DNA from 3 places in the Paenibacillus sp. MY03 genome. Region 2 is predicted to be linked to each of the others. Evidence: predicted binding sites of a transcription regulator. Region 2 holds the regulator's gene; each other region holds the start of a gene.

Region 1 (2,204 bases), on a different contig from region 2:
AGAAGTCGTCGTTGTCCAAATCCGCCACTTCAAAACCGCGCAAAAAAGCCAAAAAAGCCGTTATCCGGACAGTGGCGCCGCGACCCAAAAAAAGAACGTCTAGCGGCAGCCGCCCTTGGCTGAACCGTTAAAGCAAAGGCAAATGCAGTTCCCTCATAATGCTGAACGCAGGCAAGCTCCGATAAGGGGCTTGTTTTGTTGTTCATGTATTTCCGGAGTCTGAATAATTAACCATTTCTGGCGCACACTATGGGCAAATATCATCACCAGCCAAAGGGGGCTTCCTCATGATGACGTTCAGCCTGTGGAAGCAAGTCAAAAAGCGTATACGAAGAAATCGCCGTCCGATCTGGAAGTTAGGCGGACTAGTCTTGTTCGTCTCGCTGGCAGTCATGCCGCAGCATGCATCGGCGAGTTTCGCGAGCGAAGCAACCCTCGACGAACCTTCCGTCAGCCGCATGCTGCAAGACAGAAATGCTCCGGTTCAAGTTATGCTGCATCGTTTGTACGTTTGCGGCGAGGAGACAGAGCCGCTCGGGTTGATGAAACCCGAGACGATCATCAAGCTGCTTAGCCAGCATCCGGAATGGCGCACCAGTCTCGATGAGGATGGGCAGACGCTTCGCGTGATGCAGCAGATTGACGATTTGTCGGCCGAATGCAAGTCCAATGCTTACTTCGGCGTGGACCGCAATGGGAATTTCTCGTTGTTTGACGGAGAGCCCAGCAACGAAAAAGTGATGCGGACATTTTTCCAGCTTGATGTCCGGTTTATGGAGAGCAGCTTGCCGAAGGACCAACTGGATCAGCTTTCGGATGGCATTCGGGTTAGCGACATCGACGAATATAACAGCGTATTGTCGACCTACAGCGATTATGCGATGGAAACGGGCGAAGCGAAGCAAGGTTATTAAACACTCGAGTTTTATACAGATATGTAATTGGCCGCTGCCACAATGGAACGGCAAAACAACACTCATCGATATTGAACCGGTGAGTGTTTTTTTTGTGCTTGCTCCAGCAAGAGCACCGGACTAACCGACAAGACTTGCTGCCGCAGTTCTACCAAGGCAGCGGTGAAATATACGACAATGCCCTCCCCCCCGCTCAATCGGGAAACGCTTGAGCGCGAATGAACAAACGTTCGTTCTCATTTCGGGTATCTTTTGTTATAATGAAGGGCGGGCAACATGGGAAGGCTGCGAGGGCAGCTTGCAACCGTAGCACTCATATTTTCGTTATTACATAAGTTAGGGGTTGGCGGCTTGCGCGTATTAGGCATTGACCCCGGCATAGCCATTGCGGGATTCGGATTCGTGGACAAGAACGGGCATAAGCTGACGCCCGTGCAATATGGCGCAATTACAACGGAGGCTCATACGCCTCAGGAGACCAGGCTTGTGCAGATTTATGAATCGGCAGGCGCCCTGATGGATCGGTACAAGCCCGATTCCGTCGCGGTGGAGAAACTGTTCTTCAACCGCAACGTGACGACGGCATTCGCCGTTGGACAGGCTCGCGGCGTTATTATTCTGGCGGCGGCCCAGCGGGGACTTCCCGTTGCGGAATATACGCCGCTGCAAGTGAAGCAGGCTGTCGTCGGCTATGGCAAGGCGGAGAAGAGGCAGGTGCAGGAGATGGTTAAGATGTTCCTTAAGCTGTCTGCGGTTCCCAAGCCGGACGACGTAGCGGACGCGCTTGCCATAGCGATCTGCCATGCCCATTCGGCCGTACTGACGAACAAAATCAACGAGGTGAATCGTTCATGATCGATTATTTGAGAGGTCCGGTCGTACATATAGAAACGGAGTACATCGTTATGGACGTCAGAGATACGGGATATCGCGTGTTTATGCCGAATCCGTATGCGTTCGCGGGCAAGAATGAGCCGGTAGTCGTCTATATCCACCATCATGTCCGTGAGGATGCGATCCATCTGTTCGGTTTCGAGTCGAGAGAGCAGCAGACGATGTTCCGCAAGCTGCTTGATGTATCCGGCATCGGCCCGCGAGTAGCGCTCGGCGTTTTATCGGCCGGCCGGCCGGAAGCGATCGCGGGCGCGATTCAACAAGAAAATTTGTCGTTCCTGACGAAACTCCCCGGCATCGGAAAAAAGACGGCTCAGCGCATGGTGCTGGATCTGAAGGACAAGCTGACGGGTTACGGCGACGAAGGTCTGCTTAGCGCAGCGGGCTTCGGCGCAG
Region 2 (2,204 bases):
CTATAATACGTCAAAGTATCTAAACCGGACCCAAGTGCAACAATGGGAACGCGATCAATATCGGACGTTGTACTAAGACAATTAAGCCCGCTGACCGTTATGGTTAGCGGGCTTTTTGGTGCGAAGAAAGAAATGCTGCAGGAAAATAACGGGAACTGTCCCGGACCAACTTTTTAAGCGAATTTGTTTACCATTTCGAACATGAACTTTTAATTCGCTCATCTTGCATACCGGATATTTACAAGATTTACAATTGTGAATGAAATGGAAGCCCGCTGACCTTAATGGTGAGCGGGCTGGTTTTTGTATTGTGTTGGGTGACTTGAATGGGAACATTTTATACAATTAAATTAACGTATTAAACCCGAATGTCCAAAGATTTGCCCAGGTTAGGGTCAAGGCTTTGGCTCATCATTTGAACCAGATTCTGTCCTTGAAGCTCCGCATTTCCCTTAGCCATGTTTAACACTTGAATGTTGACGGCCTGGGATAGGGAAGACTGGCTCATAGCCATCGAGACAGCTGCGATATCCACCTCTATACACCTCTTATGGTTTATCGGCATAACGGTTATCGCCCATTAGTAGCAAAGGAGTATGTTTACAAAGTCTTGAAAGGGGATGCAGGATGTCATATTGCTTGATCTGAACGAAAAAAAGCCGATATGGATTTGTCCATACCGGCGTTGCCGCGTTGCTGCTTAATGGATATCTCTGAAAAGTCCGATGACCTTGCCGAGAATAGTGACGTTCTGCAAAAGAATCGGCTCCATCGTCTCGTTTTCAGGCTGGAGACGGATATGATTTTTCTCTTTGTAGAACGTTTTGACGGTCGCTTCGTCGTCTTCTGTCATGGCGACGACAATCTCTCCGTTATTGGCCGTCTGCTGTTGGCGTACGATGACGTAGTCGCCATTATGTATGCCGGCTTCGATCATACTCTCGCCAATAACGTTAAGAATGAACACGTTGTTGTTGTCGCCAACATAGTGGGCAGGAAGAGGGAAGTAGTCTTCTATGTTCTCCGTAGCAGTGATCGGTACGCCGGCAGTTACCTTACCCACGATAGGAACTTGTGTAACGGGCATCTGGATGACGTTGTCATTATCGTCCTGGCTCAAAATCTCGATCGCCCGAGGTTTCGTAGGGTCGCGTCTGATAAATCCCTTTTTTTCCAGGCGGTCCAGATGGCCATGTACCGTCGAGCTCGACAGCAGGCCGACCGCCTCGGCAATTTCGCGTACGGAAGGGGGATAACCTTTTTCTTTAACTTCTTGCTTTATAAAGTCAAGGATCGAATTTTGCCGTTTGGAAATCTTCGACACGTTCATCATCTCCATTCATCTTATTGTGTCAAATTATAGCATAGAACCGCCGTTCGTACAAACATAAGTTCTTAAGCTCAAACGTTCGCATTTTATCGTTGACGGAAACGTTTGTTCGTGTTAAATTAAAAACAGAACAAACGTTTGGGGTGCTGACAATGATGATAATGAATCCAAGTACAAGCTCATACCGTTCCATATACCGTGGTAATATCCGCGAAACCAAGGAGCTTGCTCAGCCTCATTGGCTGATCAGGCATATGGCAAAGCTGATGATTAGTTTGATCGTGTTTACGCTTGTTTTCAGCAGCTTTCTTATAATCGGTACAAATGCTTCCAGCACGGTCGTTGAGGGGCCAAGCGAATCGGAGCAAGTCGTGACGGTAGGCAGCGGAGACACGTTGTGGTCCATTGCCAGTTCGTTTAAGAACGGCAGTGATATAGGTTATCTTGTTTTCTCGATCAAGAATCGCAATAATTTGGACAACGTGACGATACATCCTGGTCAGAAGTTAATTATTCCTGATATTTGATGGAGTTGTAATAGCGATATATTTAATAATGAGTGCTTAGAGATTTCCCATTCTTTAGGGAGATCTCTTTTTATGTATTATAGAAACTAGTTGCGTTTGGGGGCTTCGCCTTGACAATGCCTTATTGAAAATGTCAAAGTAGGAGTAATGTGTTCGCAACATGAGAGAGGGGTAATGAAATTGGATTTTGATAGTCTGATTGCCAGAATCAACGAGCTTTCCCGCAAAAACAAAACCGTCGGCTTAACGGATGAAGAGCTGAAGGAACGAGATGTGCTTCGCCAGAAATATCTGAACAACTTCAAAGCCAACTTCAAGCAACAGCTTGATACAATCAAGTTTGTCGA
Region 3 (2,204 bases), on a different contig from region 2:
TGCGTGCCGCCGCCTCGGGTAGGGATAGAATTCACGAAAGACGCAATCGTCTCCGTGTACCCGTCGTTGTACTGGAGCGCCACCTCCACTTCAATGTCGTCGCGGTCGCCGGCAAAGTGGACGACGTCATGCAGCGCCGTCTTCCCCTCGTTCAAAAATTGCACGAACTCGCTTGCGCCGCCTTCGTAATGAAAGACGTCGTCCTTGCCGCTGCGATCATCCTTGATCGTCACTTTAAGCCCGGAGTTCAGGAAAGCAATTTCTTGCAGCCGCTCTGCCAGCGTATCGTAGTTGAACGACGATCCGTTCTGGAATACTCTGCTATCGGGTTTAAACGTTACTTTCGTGCCGGTGCGATTGCTGTTGCCGATGACCTCCAGACCCGTGACGGGTTCGCCGACGTGCTCCTTGCCATTGTCATCGATCCAATATTCGAATCTCATCCTATGTATCTTGCCGTCGCGATAGATTTCTACCTCCAGCCATTCCGACAGCGCGTTTGTCACTGATGCGCCTACGCCGTGAAGACCGCCGGACTTCTTGTATCCGCCGCCGCCGAACTTTCCGCCTGCATGCAGGATCGTAAATACGACTTGCGGCGTCGGTATACCTGTCTTATGAATGCCGGTAGGGATGCCCCTCCCGTTGTCGTACACCGTAATGGAGCCGTTTTTATGCAGCGTCACATCGATCGCGGAACAGAATTTAGCGAGATGTTCGTCCACTGCGTTATCCACGATCTCCCAAACGAGATGATGCAAGCCGGATAAGCTTGTACTGCCAATGTACATCCCCGGACGTTTCCTGACAGCTGTCAATCCTTCGAGCACTTGTATATCATCGGCCCCATAATTGCCTTCCGCGGCCGTTCCGTTCGCGATTACATCCATTTGCTCACTCATGAGCTTCCCCCAGTCCGTGATACTCGTAATATCTCCAAGCTATTTTAAAGCAAGACTATCCATTCGTAAAGTCAATCTGCAATTTACCCATTATATAAAAACAAACGAACGTTCGCAAAAGTAAAATTTTGACGTCTAAAATCGTCTGTTCTTGACAAGTATGAACGAGTCTATGACAGATGTTCCTGGCGCAATGAAGTTGTTACCATAGTGCGCAATTCCGCGCCTCCTTATGCCGAATCCGCGAAAAAAGGATGCCGCCTGGGCATCCCCGACTTAAAAATATTTGAAAACCTCTATCGAGGCCCTTCCGGGATGAGCGAATTGGCCGTGATTTATATGCATGCTTTCAAATTTGCGCGGGTTACATATACAAGGCTGCAAGCATAATGCTCAGAGCGGAATCATAGATCTCGCCGAATTGTTCGATCGGAAGAGGATTAACGCCGCTGCCAAGCTCCACGGTAAATCCGGGAAGCCGGAAGTCCTGGATAAACCAGTCTTTGTAGCCGGCTGCGCTGTCCGCATTACGCACCGCTTCGTATCCGCTGACAGCCGCGAATTCGTTCGCTAGCACCTCGGATTGAGGCGGCTCCAGTCCCTCGAACCCCCAGAATATGACTTTGCCTTGCGTATGAAACGCCAAGGCGCGCTGAAACCCGCTGGCGCGCGTGAATTCGGCGAGACTCCGCGCCTCCGGCTCCGTTAGCGGCGCTGTGCCGGAGTAATCTCGCGGAGCAGGGACCTGAGGACCTTGAACGGCATCGCGCTCCCAGAGCGCGGGAAACTGCTTGTTGAGATCTACGCCGCGTATATTCGCTTTCCATCCGGAGAAGTCGTTGCTCCCGCCATTGATCGCAATCGCTTCGCTTCTAAACGGCTCTCCATCCGGCGGACCGCTTACCACGAGATTGACGCCATCGGGATTGACCATCGGAACAATGGACAATGTCGTCGTCAAGTACTGCGGATACATCGCCAGCCCGCCGAGATCCATACTATTTGTCAAAGACAGCAAATAATCATTCAGGAACTGCATGAGTACGGGCGTCGTAATCCATTCGTTGGCGTGCATGCTTCCATTAAAATGAATTTTTTTGTTGCCGTTCCCTATACCTAACGCGGGGATTGGCTTGCCCATGACCGAAGTGCCGATGTCCGATCGGACGAGGAAGGGATAAATATCCGTCAGCCTGTTCATATCCTCGAGCAAGGAACCGTATCCATAAAGACGCCTGGCTTCCACGACGCGCCGTGTAACGCGTCTAGGAACCGCTATTTTGGAGCCGATGGACAACATCT

What was found. The regulator LexA, encoded in region 2, represses DNA repair genes until DNA is damaged. The targets are predictions, from matches to a motif close to CGAACATATGTTCG.
Region 1: a site for LexA is predicted at 1,134-1,147, ahead of ruvC (crossover junction endodeoxyribonuclease RuvC). Genes of this name have one in related genera too.
Region 3: a site for LexA is predicted at 1,004-1,017, ahead of parE (DNA topoisomerase IV subunit B). Genes of this name have one in related genera too.

Annotation. Positions count from the first base shown of each region.
Region 1 is NZ_MXQD01000004.1:231,340-233,543, reverse strand. Features, by position in the region: gene B1748_RS03640 (LysM peptidoglycan-binding domain-containing protein) at 1-131, shown strand, start outside; gene B1748_RS03635 (BofC C-terminal domain-containing protein) at 288-914, shown strand; gene ruvC (crossover junction endodeoxyribonuclease RuvC) at 1,266-1,769, shown strand; gene ruvA (Holliday junction branch migration protein RuvA) at 1,766-2,204, shown strand, end outside.
Region 2 is NZ_MXQD01000018.1:116,707-118,910, reverse strand. Features, by position in the region: gene B1748_RS17880 (YjfB family protein) at 359-535, opposite strand; gene lexA (transcriptional repressor LexA) at 701-1,324, opposite strand; gene B1748_RS17870 (LysM peptidoglycan-binding domain-containing protein) at 1,483-1,857, shown strand; gene B1748_RS17865 (DUF896 domain-containing protein) at 2,038-2,204, shown strand, end outside.
Region 3 is NZ_MXQD01000005.1:4,428-6,631, forward strand. Features, by position in the region: gene parE (DNA topoisomerase IV subunit B) at 1-902, opposite strand, end outside; gene B1748_RS05750 (M14 family metallopeptidase) at 1,267-2,204, opposite strand, start outside.